Maricaulis maris: one gene and its partner. Each later gene encodes a partner of the first gene's protein in a complex. Links are inferred from orthologs where the notes say so. Each region holds a gene or a part of one and is shown in the gene's direction. Other genes may lie near its edges. The genes, in order: xseA and AAA969_RS09005.

Region 1 (7,584 bases):
AGGCGGATCGAGTCGCGGTCGAGATAGGTCCCGTGCTCGATCGAGTCGCCACCGGCTTCGAGGAAGGAATTGATGCCGGTTGCGCCATGGGCGTGCGCCGTGACCCGGCGACCCATCATGTGCGCGGCCTCGACGATGGAGGCGAGTTCGTCATCGAAGAATTGCTGCTCGACGCCAGCCGCCGTGTCCGACAGCACGCCGCCGGTCGCGGTGATCTTGATCACGTCGGCGCCGCCGCGGATCAGCGAGCGAACGGCCTCGCGGCATTGCGCTTCCCCATTGCAGGCGGTCTCGCTGGCAAACATGTGCAGCACGTCGAGCGAGAAGCCGTTGATATCGGCATGACCGCCGGTCGGGGTTACGGCTGAGCCGGCAATCCGCATGCGCGGGCCGGCGACATCGCCGTCATTGATCGCATCGCGCAGGGCGAGAGACGCTTCGAAATTGCCGCCGACGTCCTGCACCGTCGTGAAGCCGGCCATCAGCGTGGTCCGGGCGTTGACCGCGCCGTCAAAGGCCAGGTCGGCCGCCGACATGGTGAAGGTATTGAAGCGCCGGCCCGGGCCGAGTTCCGATTGCAGGTGGACATGGCTGTCGATGAAGCCGGGCATCACATAATCATCGCTCAGGTCGATGATGGTGGCGCCCTCGGGGCTGACATAGCCGTCCTGGATGCTCTCGATCCGTTCGCCCCGGATCAGGATGGACTGCTCCATCGCCGGGTCCTCGCCCGGGACCGCCAGCAGCCAGCCGGCATGGATGACGGTCAGCGTGTCATTGTCGTCCTGGCCAAGGGCGCCGGGCGCCATGATCGATGTGGCGAGTGTTGTCGACGCCAGTAGCGCGACCGCCGTGAGGGCTGTTTTGAGCATCAGGTCTGCCTCCCCGCAAACATGTGTTTGCGTCAGAAGATGCTGACCGGACCGGTGATGTCAAACGATGGGCGCGGTTGGCGCTAGTGGGTCTTGAGTGCGCGCCAGGCGATGTCGCGGCGGCAGAACCCGCCCGGCCAGTCGATCTCGTCGACCGCCGCATAGGCGCGATCAACGGCATAGTGCAGGGTTTCCCCGCTGGCCGTCACATTGAGCACACGGCCGCCGGTGGCGATGCGGGCATTGTCGGCATCGCGCCCGGTTCCCGCCTCGAAGACGACGACGCCTTCCATCCGGTTGGCCGCATCGACACCCTCTATGACGCTGCCCTTCTGGTAGGCCTCTGGATAGCCATTGGCCGCCATCACGACGGTGATGGCCGGCTCGGCCGTCCAGCTGATCGGCGGCATGTCGGCAAGCTGGCCGGTCGCTGTCGCCTGGAGATAGGGCACCAGATCATCCTCGATCCGCATCATCAGGACCTGGCATTCCGGGTCGCCGAAGCGGATGTTGAACTCGACCACCTTGGGGCCGTCCGCGGTGACCATCAGACCGGCGAACAGCACGCCCTGGAAGGGCGAGCCTTCGCGGGCGAGACCGTCAGCGACCGGCTGGATGATGGTCTTCATCGCGGTCTCGATCAGCGCGGGCTTGGCGATCGGGGCCGGGGAATAAGCGCCCATGCCGCCGGTATTCGGTCCGGTATCGCCTTCGCCAACCCGCTTGTGATCCTGTGCCGCGCCGCAATAGAGCACGGTCTTGCCGTCACACAGGGCGAAGATCGAGACTTCCTCGCCTTCCATGAACTCCTCGATCACCAGCGTCTTGGAGGCTTCACCGAACTTGCCGGACAGGAAGGCATCGATCTCGGCTTCGGCTTCGGCGCGGTCCGACAGGATGACCACACCCTTGCCGGCCGCCAGGCCATCGGCCTTGAGCACATAGGGTGGCTTGAACTGGTCGAGGAAGGCCTTGGCCTCGCCGGCATTGGAGAAGGTGCCATAGCGCGCTGACGGCACATTGTGGCGGGCGTAGAAATCCTTGGCAAAGGCCTTTGAGGCTTCCAGGCGCGCGGCCAGCTTTGACGGTCCGAAAGTCGCGATGCCGGCCTGGCGCAGCCGGTCGGCCAGCCCGTCACAGAGCGGGTTCTCCGGGCCGATGACCACCAGATCCACCGATTCGCTGCGAGCCAGATCGATCAGACCGTCGAGGTCCGAGACAGGGATGTCATGGCAGGTGGCGAGTTCACCAATGGCGGCGCTGCCGGGCGCCGCGAGGAGGGTCGAGACCAGTGGGCTCTGGGCCATTTTCCACACCAGGGCGTGTTCGCGCCCGCCTGATCCAACAACCAGAATCTTCATGTGAGCCTCAATGCATCCCGATGCGCCGATATACGGCCTTGCCTAGCGCAATCGCCCGACAATCGCGAGTCTGTCCGGCCGTTGCGATGGCGCGCAATCCCATTTACCAGAGTCGCCATGAACACACCCGCGGGAAACATCCACGAATTCACGGTCTCCGAGCTCGCCGGATCGCTCAAACGCACGGTCGAGGACGCCTTCGGCCACGTCCGGGTGCGCGGCGAGCTCGGCCGTGTCGTGGTGGCCAAGTCCGGCCATGTCTATTTCGATGTGAAGGACGACAAGGCGGTCATCGCCTCGATTGCCTGGAAGGGCACCGCGCAGAAATTCCGCTTCCGCCCCGAGGAGGGGCTGGAAGTGATCATCGAGGGTCGGCTCTCGACCTATCCGGGGCGTTCGCAATACCAGCTCATCGTCGAGAGCATGGAGCCGGCCGGCGCCGGTGCGCTGATGGCGCTGCTCGAAGAACGCAAGCGCCTGCTCGCGGCCGAGGGCCTGTTCGACAGCGCGCGGAAGAAAGCCATTCCCTTCCTGCCGACCACAATCGGTGTCGTGACCTCGCCCACGGGCGCGGTCATTCGCGATATCCTTCACCGGCTGCAGGACCGCTTCCCGCGTCACGTCCTGTTGTGGCCGGTTCTGGTCCAGGGCGACGGCGCGGCGGCCCAGATTGCCGAGGCCATTCGTGGCTTCAATGCCCTGCCCGAGGGCGGCCGCATTCCGCGTCCCGATGTGATCATTGTCGCCCGTGGCGGCGGCTCGATCGAGGACTTGTGGGGCTTCAACGAGGAGATCGTCGTCCGCGCCGCCGCGGAGAGCGAGATCCCGTTGATCTCGGCGGTTGGCCACGAGACCGATACCACGCTGATCGATTTCGCCTCCGACCGCCGCGCGCCGACTCCGACCGGGGCGGCCGAGATGGCGGTGCCGGTCCGGGCCGAGCTCAAGGCCGATAATGACCAGCTCGGCGGCCGCCTTGTCGCCGCCCTGTCACGCCATATCGAGCGTCGCCGGACCGAGCTTCGCTCGGCGGCTCGGGCCCTGCCGCGACCGGCGGCATTGATGGAACTCAAGCGCCAGCGCTTCGACATGGTCGCCGACAAGCTGGATCCGGCCCTGCTCAATCATACGGCTGAAAAGCGCGGCCGCCTGATGGTCATGGCCGCCGGCCTCAAGCCGGCCGCCCTGGCTCGCGACCTGCGTCACAAGTGCGACCTGCTGCGCGAGCGCACGGATCGGCTGGCGCCCGCCGCCGACCGGGTGCGCCGCGACCGGGCTCGCGATCTTGATAACTGGTCGGCGCGCCTCGAGGCGCTGTCGCACCAGTCCGTCCTCAAGCGGGGCTTCGTGTTGGTTCGCGACCGGGCTGGCAAGCTGGTGCGCTCCGGCGCGTCGCTGATCGAGGGGGCCGGTGTCGACCTGGTCTTTGCCGATGGCGAACGCGCCGCGCGGATCGAGGGCGAGCGCAAATCTCCCAAACGGGCGCCGGAAACCCCGGCCCTGCCGAAAAAGACCAAGCCGAAAGCCAAGCCACGCGGCAAGCCGCAGGCCGAGGGCCAGGGCACGCTGTTTTGATGCCCGCCACCCTCCCGCTTGGCGGCAAACACTGCTAGAGACACGGATATGAGTGATTTCAGTTTCGACAAAGATTTCCAGGGCGAGGCCATTCTCGAGTTTGGCGACAGCGATTTCATCATCCTGAAAGCGGGGCGTTTTGTGCGCTGCGCCGTGACCGGTGACCCGATCGACCTGAATGAGCTGCGGTACTGGAATGTCGACGAGCAGGAAGCCTATCGCGACGTGCTGATTGCGAAGCAGCGCTGGTTGGAACTCAACGCGGAGCCCGGCAAATGATCAGTCTCGCCGTCGTCCTTGCCCTGCAATCCACGACAGCGCTGGTCGATGATGCGTCGGATCCGATCGGTGACCTGATCGCCCAGAATGCGCCGGAGGCGCGGGACGTGGCTGAACCCGGCCCGATGGGATGTCGCGGCCGTCAGGAACAGGGTGCGCTCATCATCTGCCGGTTCGAGCCGGGCACCCGGCTTGATCTCGGTCAGAGTGTCGCCATCGCTGACGCGCAGGGTTTCGCAGTGCTCGGTATTCCGCGCAATGCGCCCGAGGAAATGATCTTCGAGATCTCGACGGCGGGTGTCGCCAACAGCGTCAACCAGATCGATGAAAGCCCGACCTGGTTCATCACCCAGCGCGAGTACAATCTCCAGCATGTCGACGGCGTGCCGCAGGCGACCGTCACGCCCGACCCGTCCACCCTGCCGCGGCGTCAGCGCGAATACGCGCAAAAGCAGGACGCTTTCAACTCGGTCTGGGACGGGCAGGGCTTCCTCGACGGGTTCATCTCACCCGCCGAGGGCATCACGACCGGCGTCTATGGCTCGGCGCGGGTCTATAATAACGGCCACGAAGGCAGCCCGCACTGGGGGCTGGACTGGGCCAATGAGGTCGGCACGCCGGTCTATGCACCCGCGGGCGGCCTGGTCACCCTGGCCGAGCCGGACATGTATTACGAAGGCGGTCTGATCTTCATCGATCACGGCCAGGGCCTGGTCTCGGCCTTCCTCCACCTGTCCGGTGTCGAGGTTTCGGCCGGCGATGTGGTCGAGCAAGGCCAGCTCATCGGTGCCATGGGCGCCGGCGGCCGGGCCACCGGCTCGCATCTCGACTGGCGGGTAAAGCTGCGCAACCAGTTCTATGTTGATCCACAGAGCCTGCTCGATCTGGACCTGTCAGACTTGCGCTAGGTGGGCGGCTTTTTGCCTGTTTTCCCGGGATCGCGGCCTTCAGTCGGATCTGGGCGCCGCGCGCGCAATCAGCCATAGATCGCTTGTCAGCCAGCAGGCCGTATCCGGTTCTTCAGCTCAAGGGTGAAACCGCGAAGCGGCCGCTGTGCGGCCCTTGACCTGAAGAACCGGATACGGCGACCTCTCGGCAAGCGGTTTATGGATGAGTGTGCGCAGGCGCGGGAATTAACAGGGACATACACCGACTTCCCTGACGGGATTCCAAGTCTCGGCTCCAGACTTGATGGGCTAAGGCCGGGCGCTAGCGTCCTTCTCCCTTGGGAGAAGGTGTCGCGGAGCGACGGATAAGGGGGATCAGCGCCGCTGCATCGGTGTCCTTAAAAGATGTCTATTCCCATCAATCGCCCCTTCGAGTCGAAATCCAGAACCACGTCATCACCCTCATATGCTCCGATAAGATCGCGAATTCTGATGGACTTGCTCACCACACCGGAGACGTCCCGACTTGGGTGGTCTGGCAGGTATAGATAAGCGGGACCGTCTTTCATCCCGGATAGATGAAACCTGTACGAGCTACTGAAAAGTGCCCGCAGTCGCATAAGTATACTAGAGAACATGAGTGGCCGTCCTATCGTCGACTAGGCTGAGGAATGCGGGCCAGCGCGTGTGCCGCCCCAAACACCACCCCAGCCCCACCTAGCCCCTATAAACCGACTTAGCCCAGCGGCGATGGACCCAGAACCATTGTTCCGGGGCCTGGCGGATTTCGCTTTCCACCCATTGATTGATTCGTGTGACCGTCTCGATGATGGCGGCGGACTTGTCGGGATTGATCGAGATCTCGATGGGGTCGTGCACTTCCACCCGGAAGCGCGCTCCGCTCATGCGGCGGATCGACAGGGGCAGGAGCGGGCAGCCATGGCGCATGGCGAGGCGTGTCGGGCCCGGTGCGGTCATTGACGGCAGGCCGAAGAAGGGCGCCTCGACCCCGTCATTCATCTTCTGGTCGTTCATCAGCGCCACCGCCTCGCCGGCCTTCAGCGCCTGCATCAGTGCCTTGGCGCCATCGCCGCCCTTGGCGGTCAGCGTCTTGACCCCGTAGCCAACGCGCATGTCGGTGATCCGTCGGTCGATCAGCGGGTTATTGGCCGGTCGATAGGTGATGTGGCAGGGCAGGCCGGTCCGGCTGAGGGCGGCTGCACCGATCTCCCAATTGGCCTGGTGCATCGAGATGATGACGGCCGGTTGGCCGGCATCGCGCAGGGCTTCGAGTTTTTCGCGACCGATAAACTCCACGCGCTCGTCGAACTCGGGCCCGGAGAAGACGCCCAGATGCGGCATCTCACCGGCGAGACGGCCGAAATTCTCCCACATCGCGCCGAGCAGGCGTTCGATCTCCGGCGCCGCGGCCTCGGGGAAGCAGCGCTGCATGTTGATGCGGGCCACCTTGTGCACCGGAAACAGTGGGCCGAGCTGGCGCAGCAAGGCACCGGCGGCGTCGGAGGCCTTGTCGATCCCCTTGATCTTGTACCAGCCGGCATAGGCATCCCAGGCGGCGGCTTCGAACCGCCAGCCGATCCGCGTCAGGGTCGAGGCATTGCGCTGGGCGTCTATCATGGATCGGATTTAGCCATCCTGAGCTTCGGCGTCCACGACGTCGCGCAACAGACCATCCAGGGCCCCCGGATTGGCGAAGACAGCGCGGACCGGCCAGGCGGTGATGCGTGAGCGCGCGTCGGCGGGCAGGCGCACCCAGTCCTTCTCGGTCGTGATCAGCTGCGCGTCATGGGCGGCGGCCAGCGCATCGAGATGGCGCAGATCACCGGCCGTGAAGGCATGATGATCGCCATAGACCGCGACTTCGCCCAGATCGCCCCCGGCGGCGACCAGCGCGTCGAAGAATTTCTGCGGCCGGCCGATGCCGGCAAAGGCGACCAGCTTGTCGGCCGGCGGTGGTGCCACAGGTTCCAGCCAAGCCCGGAAGACCGGGATTTGCAGATCGGCGAGGCCGAGACCGGCCCAATCCGGCTGGGTGTTGGCATCGGGCATCATCACGATTACCGCATCGGCGCGGGCGAGCCCCGCCCTGACCGGCTCCCGCAGCGGCCCGGCCGGGAAGATCGTGCCAGGGCCCCAGCCGGTCAGGCCGTCGACCACAATGATCGAGCAATCCTTGTGAAGGTCGGGGTTCTGGTGGCCGTCATCCATCAGCACGAGATCGACCCCGCCTGCCGCCTCGATCGCCTGGCCGCCCGCCGCGCGGTCACGCGCGATCCAGGCCTGGCCAGAGCGGGCCAGCAGCAGCGGCTCGTCGCCGACCTGGGCGGCGGTGTGGGCATGCGGGTCGACGCGCAGCGGTCCTCGCTCGCGTCCACCATAACCGCGCGACAGGGTGGCCGGGGTCAGGCCCATGTCGCAGAGACGGTGCATCAGGGTCTGGCTCACCGGGGTCTTGCCGGTGCCGCCAACGGTAAGATTACCGATGCAGACGACTTTCGGGGCAATGCGGACCGGGCTCGCCCTGCGGATGCGCCGGGCGACCGCGAAGGCATGGAGCCAGCCCAGGGGCGCCAGCAAGGCCCGCGCCAG
Region 2 (7,488 bases), 1.2 Mb from region 1 along the record:
GCCATGGGCGACAACCGCGACGCCTCGCGTGACAGCCGCGCCTCGGGCGGTCCCGGCTTCATTCCGCTGGAGAATGTGATCGGCCGTGCCGAGACCGTCCTCTTCACGCTGGAGCGCTGTCGCCAGGAGCAGGGTCTGTACTGTCCGCGCGGCCGGGTCTGGCGCGGGCTCTAGACGCGCACTAGTCTCTGCCCCGACCATCAAACGGGGAGAGGGCGCATGAGCCTCAAGGGAAAGACGATTTTCATCACGGGCGCATCGCGCGGTATCGGTCTGGCGATCGGTGAGCGCTGTGCCCGCGATGGCGCCAATATCGTGATCGCGGCCAAGTCCGACACGGTGGATCCGCGCCTCGAGGGGACGATCCACACGGCGGCCGCGGCCATTGAAAAGGCCGGTGGTCAGGCCCTCGCGGTCAAATGCGATATCCGCGACGAGGCCCAGGTCGAGGCGGCAGTCGCTGCGGCGGTTGACCGCTTTGGCGGGATCGACGCGGTCATCAACAATGCCTCCGCCATCTATCCGCGGCCGACCGCCGATGTGCCGATGAAGCGCTATGACCTGATGCACCAGGTCAATGGTCGCGGCACCTTCCTGACCACGCAGAAATGCCTGCCCTATCTGATGAAGGCCGAGAACCCGCACATCATTGCGCTCGCCCCGCCGCTCGACATGCGCGGCCTGTGGTTCGGGCCGCATGTCGCCTACACCTCGGCGAAATACCAGATGAGCCTGTGCATCCTCGGTTGGGGCGAGGAGTTCAAGGGCAGGATCGGCGCCAATGCGATCTGGCCACGTACCGCCGTGGCGACCGCCGCCATCTCCAATGTTCTTGCCAATGACGAGGCGATGAAGAATTGCCGCAAGCCGGAAATCCTCGCCGACACAGCCTACAAGGTCCTCAACAAGCCGGCCGCCGACTTCACCGGCAACTTCATTATTGATGACAGCTTCCTGTGGGAGGAGGGCGAGCGCGATCTCGACCAGTATTCCTACGATCCCTCGCTCGAGCTGCTACCGGATTTCTTCGTGCCGGAAGAGCCGGCCGCCCCTCCCGGCGTGAAGATCATGGACGTGTCGCTGGGCCATTAGGCCCGGTGGCCGGCATCCGGGCGCGCGCGCGCGTGCACCCTGGGTGCCGTTTCATGACGTGTCACAACTTAGGCGTTGCCTGAATCCGATTCACAGCTAGCATCTGCCCCGTCATACCGAGACGAGGGGGTGGGCATGAGGCGGACAGGATCGGCAAGCGGGTGGGTAAGTGTGCTCGTTATCGCCGGACTCGCGGTCGGCTTTGCCATTGCCTGGATCCAGAGCGGTGTGCTCTGAGCACGCGGAACGGCTTGTCGGGGCAGGTAGAATAGCGCCCGCCGAAGCCAGAATCCCGCTTGCGCTTTTTCACAAATCCCCAATATGGAGTCTGGAGCGTCGCACTCCGCGGTCGGCCTGTCTCGGGGTCCGCCGCTGATCCATCGCCAGCCGTCGACGCGGCCGGTCGGAGTGACAGATCCATGCTTCTCGTGGACACCTATCTTGCCCCCAGCCCGCTGGAAGGGCTGGGCGTTTTTGCGTCCGAATTCATCCCGGCGGGGACGCTGGTCTGGGTCCTCGACCCGGCGGTCGACCTCATCCTCACCGAAGCCCAGCTGGTCGAGCGCCCGCAAGTCTATCGCCAGTACATGCAGCGCTATGCCTATTTCGATCGCGGGCTGAACGGTTATCTGCTCGATGGCGACCATGCCCGCTTCCTCAATCATAGCGGCGAGCCGAACCTCGATTTTCGCGCCGATGGCAATGGCGAGGCCCGTCGGGACATCCATCCGGGCGAGGAAATCCTCTGCGACTACAGCCAGTTCATGGAAGACGTCGTGCTGCTGCCGACGCCGGTCCACCACAATGGCGCCGCGATGCCGGCCTGACGCGGCCGGGCCGGGCACACACGCGGGCTGGAAAGCGCGGCATGAAGGCTTCACATTGGAACCATGAAAACCACGATCCATGACAGTCCCTCCAGCCGCCTCCACGCGGTCCCGCCCGGTCACCCCGAACATGCCGGTCGCTATGAGGCGGTGCGTGAGGCGCTGCTTGGCCTGCCCGGCTGTGACTGGGTCGAGGCGCCTGCGGGCGGCATGCCGGATGTGGCGCGCTTTCACACCGCCGAACATGTTGACCGGGTGCTGAGCGCCTGTGCGGCGGCCCGGCCGGGAGACTGGGTGGGGCTTGATCCGGACACGCTGGTCTGTGACCGCTCGGCGGCCGCCGCGCTGGGCGCGGTCGGCGGTGCGGTGGCAGCTGTGGACCGGGTGGTGGCAGACGCCGGAGGCGCGGCCTTCGTCCTGGCGCGGCCGCCCGGACATCATGCCGAGCCGGACCGCGCGATGGGCTTCTGCCTGTTCAACACGATCGCCATTGCGGCTTTGCATGCGCTTGACGTGCACGACCTCGCAACCGTCGCCATTGTCGATATCGATGTCCATCACGGCAATGGCACGCAATGCCTGGCCGAGCAGGATGACCGTGTTTTCTTCGCCTCCCTGCACCAGGCACCGCTCTATCCGGGTACCGGAGGCGAGGGCGAGACCGGGCTCAACGGCAATGTGCTGAACTGCCCGATGCCGGGCGGTGTCACCGGCGCGCAATGGCGGGCGCGGTTCGAGACCCAGGTGATTCCCGCCCTTCAGCGCGTGCGTCCGGAACTGGTCCTCGTCTCGGCCGGATTTGATGCGCATGCGGATGATCCGGTGGGGGGCTGGGGCCTGCACAGCGACGACTATGCCTGGGCTGCGCGGCAACTGGCTGGCATTGCCCGTGAATTTAGCCAATCGCGGCTTGTTTCCGTGCTGGAGGGTGGCTACGACTGTCCGGCCCTGGGGCGATCGGCGGCGGCTTTTGTCGGCGCGCTGTCCGAGGCTTGATCGAATTTCTCTGCCAGGCTGCGACGGGGCGCGCCGGCTGATGCGCTTGCCCCCGCGCGTGACCGTGACACCGTATGACAGACATGAACACCGCCAAGCCCGCGCGGCCCGGCTATATCACCATTGCCCGACACGGCCAGCCGCTCGCCAATCGCGAGGCGATGATGGACTGGCGTGGCTATGAGGACTGGTGGGACAATACCTATCAGCCGGCGCCGCTGGTTGAGGGTCAGGTCGCGCCCGAGCCGTTGAAGGCACAGGCCGTCGACGCGCGGACCATCTTTGCCTCCACCCTGCGCCGCGCCATCGAGACCGCCCAGGCGGTCGCGCCAGGCCGCGAGCTGGTCATCGAGGACGATTTCGTCGAGGCCGAGCTGCCGCCGCCGCCCTGGCCGGGCCGTTTCATGGCCAAGACCTGGGGCGTGTTCGCGCGCTGCACCTGGTGGCTGGGCCAGTCGCGCGGCCGCGAAAGCCGCGTCGAGGCCGACGCGCGTGCCGCACGGGCGGTTGCCCGCCTGATCGCCGCGGCCGAGGACGGACCGGTGGTGTGCTGCGCCCATGGCTGGTTCAACCGCATGATGCGGCCGCACCTGAAAGCCGCCGGATGGGTCTGCGTCCGCGATGGTGGCGACAGCTACTGGTCCTGGCGCCGCTATGAGTATCGTGGCGACTGACGGACTGATTGCCGCGCCGCGACGGGCTTCCTATGCTGGCCCGAATTCCGGTTCAAACCGACAACGGAGAGACGTGATGAACGCTGAGCCCCATGCCGACATTGCGACCTTGAGCTTCGAGAAAGCGCTGGCCGAGCTGGAAGGCATTGTCCGCCAGCTGGAGTCCGGTGAAGTCGAACTCGAACGCTCGATCGAGATCTATGAGCGCGGCGCCGCGCTGCGGGCGCATTGTGACAGCAAGCTCAAGGCGGCCGAACTGAAGGTCGAGAAAATCGTGCGCGGTGAGGACGGTCAGCCGGCCACCGAGCCGGCCGGTTTCGACTAGCCATGCCGCAGGCGACCCCCGACACAGTCTCGATCGAGGACTTTCTCAAGCTCGACATCCGCATCGGAACCGTGGTCCGCGCCGAGCCCTTTCCGCAGGCGCGCAAGCCGGCCATCCGGCTCTGGATCGATTTCGGCGGCGAGCTCGGCGAGAAGAAGTCCTCGGCCCAGATCACGGCGCACTACTCGCCGGCCGCCCTGGTCGGCAAGCAGGTGTTGGCGGTAGTGAATTTTCCACCGCGCCAGATCGGGCCGATGCTGTCGGAAGTGCTGACTCTCGGCGTTTCTGATGGCAAGGGAGAGATCGTGCTGATGGCGCCGGACCAGTCCGTGCCCAACGGGTCGCGATTGCACTAGACAGAACAGGCAGACCCGTTCACCGGCAGACCCGGGCAGGCGGGACAGACAGGCAGGCTCGATGAAAGATTTCGAACAGCGTCTCAATGAGCATGCCGATCGGGTGACGGTCGCGCTTGATGCGCTTCTGCCACGCGCCGAAGGGCCTGAAGCCCACCTCAATTCGGCGATGCGCTATGCCGCCCTCGGGCCGGGCAAGCGTCTGAGGCCCTTTCTGGCCATCGAGGCGGGCAATCTGGTTCATGCCGACGAGCGCGGCGTGTTGCGCGCGGCCTGCGCGCTGGAATGCATCCACGCCTATTCCCTGATCCATGACGATCTGCCGTGCATGGATGATGATGACATGCGGCGCGGTCGTCCGACCGTCCACAAGGCCTATGACGAAGCCACCGCTGTTCTGGCCGGCGACGGCCTGCAGGCGATGGCCTATGAGATTATCGCCCATCCCGACACCCATCCCCGCGGGGGTGTGCGCGCGCGCCTGGTCGAGCGCCTGTCCAGGGCGTCCGGCCCGTATGGCATGGTCGGCGGGCAGATGATCGATATCCGTGCCGAGACCGAGCAGTTCGACATTTCTGTGGTCACCCGCATGCACCGCATGAAGACCGGCGCGCTGATCTCTTATGCGGTCGAGAGCGCGACCATCCTCAAGGAGGTCGATGACCCGGTGCGGCGGGCGCTTGAGGGGTTTGCCCATGATCTCGGCTTGGCCTATCAGATAACCGACGATCTTCTGGATGCGACGGGTGATGCCGGTGAGGCGGGCAAGGCGGTCGGCAAGGATGCCGGTCAAGGAAAAGCCACCTTCGTCACCATTCTGGGTATCGAAGGCGCGCAGGACCGTTCGCGGCACTTGGCCGCACAGGCCAAGGACCACCTTGAACCTTTCGGTGCACGCGCAGATGTTTTGAGAGACGCGGTCGACTTCATCCTCGCCCGGCGCTCGTGAAAGGCCGCATGTCCATGGCACCGAAAACCCCCATTCTCGACACCATCTCGTCCCCGGCCGATCTCAAGAATCTGCCGCTCGATCGGCTCAAGACGCTGGCCGACGAACTGCGGGCGGAGACGATTGATGCGGTGTCGGTGACCGGTGGCCATCTCGGGGCCGGCCTCGGCGTGGTCGAACTGACCACCGCCTTGCACCATGTCTTCGACACGCCGACCGATACGCTGATCTGGGATGTCGGCCACCAGTGCTACCCGCACAAGATCCTGACCGGTCGTCGCGACCGCATCCGCACCCTGCGCCAGCCTGGCGGCCTGTCCGGCTTCACCAAACGCTCGGAGAGCGCGTACGACCCGTTCGGCGCCGCCCACGCTTCGACTTCGATCTCGGCTGCGCTCGGCTTTGCCGTCGGCCGCGATCTCAAGGGCGAGCAGCGCAATGTGATTGCCGTCATCGGCGACGGCTCGATGTCGGCCGGCATGGCTTATGAGGCGATGAACAATGCCGGCCATATCGGCGGCCGCCTGATCGTCATCCTCAACGACAATGACATGTCCATCGCCCCGCCGGTCGGCGCGATGAGCCATTATTTCGCCCGCCTCGTCTCCTCGCAGGGCTATCGCTCGATCCGCAAGCTCGGCAAGGGCGTCGCCAAGGCGTTTCGGGTCGAGGAGGCGGCGCGCCGGGCCGAGGAATACATGCGCGGCATGGCGATGGGCGGCACGCTGTTCGAGGAGATGGGCTTTCGCTATGTCGGCCCGATTGATGGCCATGACCTCGACCAGCTTGTCCCGGTGCTGCGCAATGTGCGCGACGGTGACAGCGCCCCGGTCCTGATCCATGTGGTGACCCAGAAGGGCAAGGGCTATGCCCCCGCCGAAGCGGCCGACGACAAGTATCACGGCGTCGCCAAGTTCAATGTCATCACCGGCGAGCAGCAAAAATCCAAGGCGGCAGCCCCGTCCTACACCAAGGTTTTCGCGCAACAGCTGATCCGCGAGGCCGAGGCCGACAGCCGCGTCGTCGGCGTCACCGCCGCGATGCCGGGCGGCACCGGGCTCGACCTGTTCGGGGACCGTTTCCCGGACCGGATGTTTGATGTCGGTATTGCTGAGCAGCACGCCGTGACCTTCGCCGCCGGCCTCGCTGCCGACGGCATGAAGCCCTTTGCTGCGATCTACTCGACCTTCCTGCAGCGCGGCTATGACCAGGTCGTCCACGATGTGGCGATCCAGAAACTGCCCGTCCGCTTTGCCATCGACCGCGCCGGCCTTGTCGGTGCTGACGGGGCGACCCATGCCGGCAGTTTCGACATTGGCTATCTCGGCGCCCTGCCGGGCATGGTGCTGATGGCCGCCGCCGACGAGCTCGAACTTTCGCGCATGGTCAAGACCGCCGCCCTGATCGACGATGCCCCGTCCGCCTTCCGCTATCCGCGCGGCAATGGCACCGGCATCGCCATCCCGGACGTGATCGAGCCGCTGGAGATCGGCAAGGGCCGCATCGTCCGCGAGGGCTCGCGCATCGCCATCCTGTCGCTCGGCACCCGTCTCGAGGAAAGCCTCAAGGCCGCCGACGCGCTCGCCGCGCAGGGCTTCTCGACCACGGTCGCCGATGCCCGTTTCGCCAAGCCGCTGGACGAGGACCTCATCCTGCGCCTGGCGCGCGAGCATGAAGTCCTGATCACGGTGGAAGAGGGCGCCATGGGCGGCTTCGGCGCCTTCGTGCTGCACCTGCTGGCCGAGAAGGGCGCGCTCGACCGTGGCCTGCGCATCCGCACCCTGACCCTGCCGGATGTCTTCCAGGACCAGGAATCCCCCTTCGACATGTATGACACCGCCGGCCTCAACGCCCGCCACATCGCCGCCAAGGCGCTGGAAGCCATGGGCAAGGACGATGCCGCGGCCGAGCGCGTGGCGGCGGCGCTGATCGCGGGTTAGGGGCGGGCCCCATCAACCGGCCCCAGTCCGGACGGGTCATTTTCACGGGCCGGGTTATCCGATGGGAGAGCCGGGCTGAATGGTGCCTGTCGTGGTTTTTATAAGAGTTGCTACGGCGCCAGCTGCTCGGTATTCACAAAAATATGGATGCGCAGACCCCAGAATCTGAAAAGCGGCAAGGCACGCTTCGATTTTACGCTTCGATCGAATTGAAACGGGCCCTGCCAATCGCGTTCTTCGCGATAGTCACATTTGCACTGCTCTATGCGGCGATACAGAATTCTGGCGAAAGCTCATTGGCGTTGCTGTTTGCGTCTACTGTGGTTCTG

Evidence for each region.
Region 2: the proteins of xseA (region 1) and AAA969_RS09005 are in contact, whole or in part, in a cryo-EM structure (PDB 8TXR), measured with the Escherichia coli proteins. The link is inferred for Maricaulis maris from one-to-one orthologs.

What each region holds. Positions count from the first base shown.
Region 1 is NZ_AP027270.1:695,471-703,054, forward strand. Bases 1,620-4,579 are described here. They hold xseA (exodeoxyribonuclease VII large subunit), read left to right. Parts: upstream 1,620-2,350; coding sequence 2,351-3,808; downstream 3,809-4,579. Other genes in these bases: purD (phosphoribosylamine--glycine ligase), read right to left, coding at 1,620-2,233; AAA969_RS03110 (DUF2093 domain-containing protein), read left to right, coding at 3,857-4,087; AAA969_RS03115 (M23 family metallopeptidase), read left to right, coding at 4,084-4,579. In the rest of the region: AAA969_RS03095 (metal-dependent hydrolase family protein), read right to left, coding at 1-872; more of purD, read right to left, coding at 956-1,619; more of AAA969_RS03115, read left to right, coding at 4,580-4,995; AAA969_RS15070 (DUF2283 domain-containing protein), read right to left, coding at 5,373-5,612; AAA969_RS03120 (lysophospholipid acyltransferase family protein), read right to left, coding at 5,692-6,612; lpxK (tetraacyldisaccharide 4'-kinase), read right to left, coding at 6,622-7,584. UniProt on the Escherichia coli protein: Bidirectionally degrades single-stranded DNA into large acid-insoluble oligonucleotides, which are then degraded further into small acid-soluble oligonucleotides.
Region 2 is NZ_AP027270.1:1,913,203-1,920,690, reverse strand. Bases 2,426-5,289 are described here. They hold AAA969_RS09005 (exodeoxyribonuclease VII small subunit), read left to right. Parts: upstream 2,426-3,665; coding sequence 3,666-3,914; downstream 3,915-5,289. Other genes in these bases: dxs (1-deoxy-D-xylulose-5-phosphate synthase), read left to right, coding at 5,234-5,289; AAA969_RS08995 (polyprenyl synthetase family protein), read left to right, coding at 4,332-5,219; AAA969_RS09000 (tRNA-binding protein), read left to right, coding at 3,917-4,270; AAA969_RS09010 (histidine phosphatase family protein), read left to right, coding at 2,990-3,589; AAA969_RS09015 (histone deacetylase family protein), read left to right, coding at 2,426-2,915. Outside these bases: lepB (signal peptidase I), read left to right, coding at 1-174; AAA969_RS09025 (SDR family oxidoreductase), read left to right, coding at 220-1,092; AAA969_RS09020 (SET domain-containing protein), read left to right, coding at 1,512-1,919; more of AAA969_RS09015, read left to right, coding at 1,983-2,425; more of dxs, read left to right, coding at 5,290-7,159. UniProt on the Escherichia coli protein: Bidirectionally degrades single-stranded DNA into large acid-insoluble oligonucleotides, which are then degraded further into small acid-soluble oligonucleotides.